2 regions of the Sediminicurvatus halobius genome follow, and region 2 is predicted to be linked to the other one. Evidence: riboswitches for the same ligand, from Rfam matches in the RefSeq annotation. Region 2 holds a riboswitch; the other holds the start of a gene.
The links. Region 2 has a riboswitch for thiamine pyrophosphate ahead of thiC (phosphomethylpyrimidine synthase ThiC). Riboswitches for the same ligand answer to the same signal wherever they lie in the genome.

Region 1 (3,407 bases), 650 kb from region 2:
CGACGGCCAGCACTACGTCTCTCTGGACAAGGCCATCCGCACCCTGCGCGAGACCGGCCGCGACATGCTCGACAAGTACAAGGAGACCGCCCGCGGCGGCCTCGCGGTGAACGTCATCGAGTGCTGACGTCAGCCCGCCTGTCTCACCGATTCGCGTAGCGAGGGCGTGGAGCTATGCGGGATAGTCTTCAGAACAGCGGCCAGGTACGGCCGTTGAGGGTCAGGCGGCCGTCGCTGAGGCTCGCATCGAGCCGCGCCTCGTCCCCCTCCGCCACCAGCGCGCCGAAAGCCTGCAGCTGACCCAGCAGACCGGCGAGCCCGTCGGGCAGGTCATCGCTGATGGCGCGGTCCACGCGCAGGGCGAGCTCGCCGTCCACGTAGGGCAGCAGGGCCTGCCCGCCGCTTGCGACCACCCCCGGCACGCGCTCGGCGGCGCCGGCGGCCAGCGCCACGCGGGCGGTCAGACTGAGCCGGCCGCCGCCGGCGCCCTCGAGCTCCAGGGCCTGTACGCGGAACACCGGCGCCGCGGCAAGCAGAGCGGCAAGGCCCTCCTCGGACACGTTACCCTGCGCCCCCGCCTCGTTGAGGGCGAGCAGCCCCGGCACGGACAGATCATCGGCCCGCAGCTCGAGCCGTCCACCCGCGAGATCCGCATCGACGGTGCGCAGGCCTTCCAGCGTGCCGTCCAGCTCCGCCGCGAGGCGATCGTCGCCGGCACGGCGGGTCTGCGAGCGAATCACCAGCGAGCTGAAGGCGCCGAGAACCCGGCCGTCCTCGACCAGGCGGACCGGCCCCACCCGGACCTCGCTGCTGCCCGCCCAGAGCCCGCCGGCGGCATCCCCCGCGATGAGCGTGCCCTCGCCGTCCACCGCTACCGTGCCGATGGCCAGCCGGGAATCCGTCGCCGCCGCCGTCAGCGTCAGCCCGTCCCAGGCGAGGCGGCCGGTGGCCAGCCCGGAGCCGGCATCGAAGTCCAGCGACGCGGCGAGCGGCTCGACCCGGAGCTGCTGGTCGCCGGCCTCGTCCAGCGCACCGGCCAGCCGGGCCGAGGCGATCTCGAGCCGGCGCTCCATCACCCCTACCCGGCCCCTGAGCGTGAGGCTGTCGGCGTTGCCACCGAGCCGCTCGAGCACGGCGCCGACGAGGCCCTCGGGCACCAGCCGGCCGGTCAGGTCGACCCCGGTCAACCCGTGCTCGAGATCGAGACGGATATCCAAGGTGCTGGGGCCGGGCGGCAGGCCCAGCGCGGCACGCAGCTCGTTGCCCTCCTCGCTCTCCGGGAAGCGCAGCCGAGCCACGGCCTCGCCGCCCAGCGGCCCGCGCTGGTAGCGAACCAGCGCCAGCGAGGCGTCACTGCGCGGGTCCGCGGCGAGTCGCGACTCGGCAGCCGCCACGCCGGCGCGCACCGCGTTCTCGGCGCGCAGCCCGTTCACCCAGGGCAGCGCCGCGGCCCCGCCGGCCGCGAGCAGGATCACCGCCGCGGCGCCGTATCGCCATCGCTTCCTCATCGCTCCCTCCCTGGTCACTCGGTGGACGGATCGGTATCCCGGCCAGCGCCGGCCGCCGGCGCCGATTGATACACGGGTTGCGGCCCCGCCGGATCAACGGCACAGTACCACGCGTCGACCGCTTGTCGGCCGGCACCACAATCCGTACCCGAGTCGCCAGGGGAGTCCCATCGGGGGCTGAGAGTGCGCAGCGCGCAGACCCTGGAACCTGATCCGGTTCATACCGGTGGAGGAAGCGCGACATGACCGCCATCACCCTCGCCGCCGTGGCCGCGGCCCTTGTCCTGTTCACCGTCCTCGGCCTGCGCGCCCGTCGCGCGGACGGCCTCGACGACTACCTCACCGCCCGCGGCAGCCAGTCCGCCGGCACGCTGGGGCTTTCGTTCCTCGCCTCCGGCATGGGCGCCTGGATCCTGTTCGCGCCGCCCGAGGTCGGCGCCTTCGTCGGCCCGGTGGCCGTGGCCGGCTATGCCCTGGGCTCCGCGCTGCCGTTCCTGGTGCTCGGCGCCTGCGGGCCGGCCATCCGGCGCCGGCTGCCGGCGGGACGCAGTCTCGCGGAGTTCGCCCGCGAGCGCTTCGGTGCCCCGATGCGGCGCTGGGTGGCGCTGCTCTCGGTGCTCTACATGCTCTGCTTCCTCGCCGCCGAGCTCACCGCGGTGGGTGCCATCACCGGCCTGCTCTCCGGCGTCGACGGCCGCCTCGCCACCCTCGGCGTCGCCCTCGCCACGCTGATCTACACCGCCGTGGGGGGGCTGCGGGCGAGCCTCGTCACCGACCGCTGGCAGGCCTGGCTGCTGCTGGCCCTGCTCGCGCTGGTGGGGACCGCCGCCGTGACCGCGCTGCCCGTGGACGCCGCGCCGGCGCCGGAAGCCGCCAGCGCGCCCCTGCCCGATGCCCTCGCCGTGGCCGCCACGCTGGTCATCGCCGTCACCGCGGCCAACCTGTTCCATCAGGGCTACTGGCAGCGCCTCTGGGCGGCGAGCGACGACGCCGCCCTCGGCCGCGGCGCGCTGGTGGGCGGCGCCGCGACCGTGGCCGTGGTCGCCGTCGTCGGTGGCCTGGGCGTCCTCGCCGCCCGCAGCGGCCTGCCCCTCGGCCAGCCCCCGATCCCCTTCTTCGCGCTGCTCGGCGAGGCCCCTGCCTGGCTCTCGCTGCCGGCGCTGGTGCTCGGCGTCACCCTGGTCGCCTCGTCCGTGGACACCCTCCAGAACGGCCTGGCGTCGCTGGCCGCCACCGAGGCCGGCAACCGCTCGCTCAACTCGGCGCGCTGGATTACCGCGCTGCTCATGATCCCCGTGATCGCCGTCGCCCTGCAGGGCATCTCCGTGCTGCGCCTGTTCCTGATCGCCGACCTGCTATGCGCCACCGCCGTCGTCCCGCTGCTGCTCGGCCTCTGGCACCGCGTGCCGGCCGCTGCCGCCGTCGCCGGCGCCCTCGCCGGCCTGATCGGGGCCGTGCTGCCGGGCCTTGTCGCCACCGGCAGCCTGAGCCAGGCCCTGCTCGCTGCCAGCTTCCCCGGCGGCGTCCCCACCCTCGGCCCCTTCCTCGGCGCGCTGCTCGCCTCCAGCGTGGTGACCATCGGCTGGAGCCTGCTGCGCCCGGCGACCGTGGTCGTCAGCAGCCGCTAGCAACGCGGCTCCGCTGCCAAGGGGGATTCGCGGCGGGGGCGCCGCTTCTACGGGGTCGGTGCCGGTGGCACCGTCGTATCGGCGCCTGCGGGAGGCACGCCCTCGCGCCGAGTCCGACGGGGGCAACGCCTCAGAAGCGCCGCTGCGCTGTACTAGCCCCGGGCGCCCCACCCTCCGCCTGCGCCCAGCACAGCTGCGTGCAGGCGGGCACATCCTCGTCGCGGCGGAGGGCACCCACCTATCAGAGCGAGCGGTGGCAGGCGCGGCCGGG
Region 2 (3,407 bases):
CGCCGCCATGCGGCGGCACCGCCCGAATGGTTGGCCCTCCCGCGTGCTTGAGTACGGCTTCGAATGGGTTGCGGCGTCTATGGCCTCAGGCCGACGGGGTGCGCCGGCCGCGGCGCTTCCGGCACACCCCGTGTCGACGGTACTAAAGCTCGCGGTAGACCTTGGAGCCGGAGCGCCGGAACTCCTTCGCCTTTTCCCTCAGGCCCTCTTCCATTGCCACGTGCACATCGTTGATGCCCTTCTGCTGCGCGTACTCGCGCACCTCCTGGGAGATGCGCATGGAGCAGAAATGCGGTCCGCACATCGAGCAGAAGTGAGCGACCTTGTGGGCCTCCTTGGGCAGGGTCTGGTCGTGAAACTCGCGGGCGCGCTCCGGATCCAGGCCGAGGTTGAACTGATCCTCCCAGCGGAACTCGAAGCGGGCCTTGCTAAGCGCGTTGTCCCTTAGCTGAGCTCCCGGGTGTCCCTTGGCAAGATCCGCGGCGTGGGCGGCGATTCGGTAGGTGACCATGCCCTCGCGCACGTCGTGCTTGTCGGGCAACCCCAGATGCTCCTTGGGGGTGACGTAGCAGAGCATCGCTGTGCCGTACCACGCGATCATGGCGGCGCCGATGGCCGAGGTGATGTGGTCGTAGCCGGGGGCGATGTCGGTGGTGAGCGGGCCCAGCGTATAGAAGGGCGCCTCCTCGCAGAGCGCGAGCTGCTCGGTCATGTTCTCCCGGATGCGCTGCATGGGCACATGACCCGGGCCCTCGATCATGCACTGCACGTCGTGAGACCAGGCGGTCTGCGCGAGCTCACCCAAAGTGCGCAGCTCGGCCATCTGCGCCTCGTCGCTGGCGTCGGCTATGGAGCCTGGGCGTAGCCCGTCGCCAAGCGAGAAGGCGACGTCATAGGCCTTCATGATCTCGCAGATCTCTTCGAAGTGCGTATAGAGGAACGACTCCTCGTGGTGGGCCAGGCACCACTTCGCCATGATCGAGCCGCCCCGGGAGACGATGCCGGTGACACGGCGGCTGGTTAGCGGAACGAAGGCCAGGCGCACGCCGGCGTGGATCGTGAAGTAGTCAACGCCTTGCTCCGCCTGCTCGATGAGCGTGTCCCGGAATATCTCCCAGGTGAGCGCCTCGGCCTTGCCGTCCACCTTCTCCAGCGCCTGATAGATGGGGACCGTGCCCACCGGGACTGGAGAGTTGCGGATCACCCACTCGCGGGTCTCGTGGATGTGGCGTCCAGTGGAGAGGTCCATGATGGTGTCCGCCCCCCAGCGCGTCGCCCAGACCAGCTTCTCCACTTCTTCGGCGATGCTCGAGGTCACCGCGGAGGTGCCCATGTTGGCATTCACCTTCACCAGGAAGTTACGCCCGATCGCCATCGGCTCGCTCTCCGGGTGATTGATGTTGCAGGGGATGATGGCCCGCCCGCGCGCCACCTCATCGCGCACGAACTCGGGCGTCACCGTCTCGGGGATCGCCGCGCCGAAACCCTCCCCGGCGTGGCGCTGGGCAAGCTCCGGGCTGTGCGCGTATTCCGCCCGGCGCTGGTTCTCGCGGATCGCAACGAACTCCATCTCAGGCGTCACGATTCCCTGCCGCGCGTAGTGCATCTGGGTGACATTCGCGCCCGCCCGGGCCTGTCTGGGTGCGCGCTGCTCGGGGAAACGCAGGTTCGCCGCGGCCGCGTCCTCGGCACGCTCGCGGCCGAACCGCGAGCTTGGACCGGGCAGTGGTTCCGTGTCGCCGCGCTCCTCGATCCACGCGGCCCGCAGCGCGGGCAGCCCTTGCTGCAAATCAACGGCGTGGTCGCAGTCGGTGTAGGGCCCGGACGTGTCGTAGACGAGAATCGATGGATTGGGCTCGGCCCCGAACTGGAACGGCGTGTCCTGCTGCTCAATGGCCCGCATGGGCACACGTAGGTCAGGCCTTGAGCCGGTGACGTGGACCTTGCGCGATCCTGGGAAGGGACGCGTGACGGAGTGATCAAGCGCGGTCGCCGCCACGCTCGGTTCTCTGGAATGGGCACTCATGGACTGTCGCCTCCGTTATGCATGGATGGCGACGAAACGGGCTGGACTTCGTGCATGCAGACGAACGCCTGCCGGGGCACGGAAGCTTCCCTACGCCGGTCCTAACCGGGTCAGGTTCCAAGGGACTCTCTCAGCCCACCCGATGAACAAGGTCATCGAGGTAGGCACCCCCGCTTCGCCAACTTCAGCATGGCTGACCTTGTGCCTGCGATCAATCGTCGGCGGCTCGAAGCAACGCGCTCGAGCCTTCAACACCTGGCCTTTTGGGGTCGCTCCAAGGGCATAGCAGTGCGGTCGCGCGTTTCCGTGTCGAGGTTTTTCCAGCGTCTGGGGATAGGCACGGGAGCGGTGGCGTTGCGAATACTCACGTAATGACGAATTTGCGATCCAGTAATGAGGGAACTGCATTGGTCGCCCAGTTTCGCATCGAGCCGCCCGCTGCACACTGCTTTCCCTTGGGGCAAGGCACTGTACCCATTTTTCGTGTGACCGCTGGACCTTTCCGTTTGAGGCTGCTCCGTAGACGCTGACAGTGCAGATTGCGCAACAAGCCGGTGGACCCGGCGAGGAGGGGTAATGAGCTACATGCAGCCCCAAAGGACAAGGCAGGCCGCGAGCTCGACATCGCCAAACCACGCGTTTGCGGGCATCAAGAGGGCGATCAGGTACCCGCTCGAATGGTTGCGGCTCTATCGTGAGTTTCTTCGCGGCCGCCGGGAGCTATTGGCTCTCTCGGAGCGGGAGCTCCTGGACGCCGGCTTGTCGCCGGAGGTGGTATACCGGCACACATACAGCTTCCGGCTATGGCTCAAGGACACGCAAGCCCAACGAGGGGACAATTCCTGAGCTGACAATGTTTTTGGTCGCCCGATTCGTGGTATGTGCTCCACCGGTTAATTCCGAACTGGATTGCCATTAAAAAACGCCGAACGAACGCGTGCTCGGAGCACCGCACAAATCTTTTGCCGGTGTCATGCCGAGGGCGACCTTGCGTTCCAAGGGCGCCATCGCGAGGCGGTCGACCGCATACTCGGAGCAGGGCGTCCGCGTCGCTCGCATCTTCGAGCTGGCTATTTAGGCGTTTGGAGAACGGTTTGGTGGTCGGGCCTCGATGGAGCAGGCAATTCCGCTATTTCTGCCCCACTTTCCCCGCCGCCTGCTGAAGAATGAGCCCGGGGCACACTGCATTGAGGAGCTGCTTGGCCAGCTTGAGCATGGCATAGCCGCGCGATGCGCTGCTCCGTAAATGAGCCCCGGGCAACGGACCCGGTGCGTGCCCACGACCTCGCCGAGCACGCTATTCGGTGCGGGTCGGGCGTGTAGGGGTGTTCAGGTTTGCGGCGGTGCGCCGTGACCGGTACTCCCGCTCGTGCTAGAAGCG

Region 1: linked by a shared signal. The riboswitch ahead of LMH63_RS14115 (sodium:solute symporter family transporter) and the one ahead of thiC (phosphomethylpyrimidine synthase ThiC) in region 2 are both predicted to bind thiamine pyrophosphate.

The regions. Positions count from the first base shown of each region.
Region 1 is NZ_CP086615.1:3,011,420-3,014,826, forward strand. It holds gene LMH63_RS14105 (L-serine ammonia-lyase) at 1-127, shown strand, start outside; gene LMH63_RS14110 (DUF945 family protein) at 189-1,508, opposite strand; TPP riboswitch at 1,657-1,761, shown strand; gene LMH63_RS14115 (sodium:solute symporter family transporter) at 1,751-3,136, shown strand.
Region 2 is NZ_CP086615.1:3,661,294-3,664,700, reverse strand. It holds gene thiC (phosphomethylpyrimidine synthase ThiC) at 143-2,026, opposite strand; TPP riboswitch at 2,096-2,208, opposite strand; gene LMH63_RS19580 (YjiS-like domain-containing protein) at 2,603-2,872, shown strand.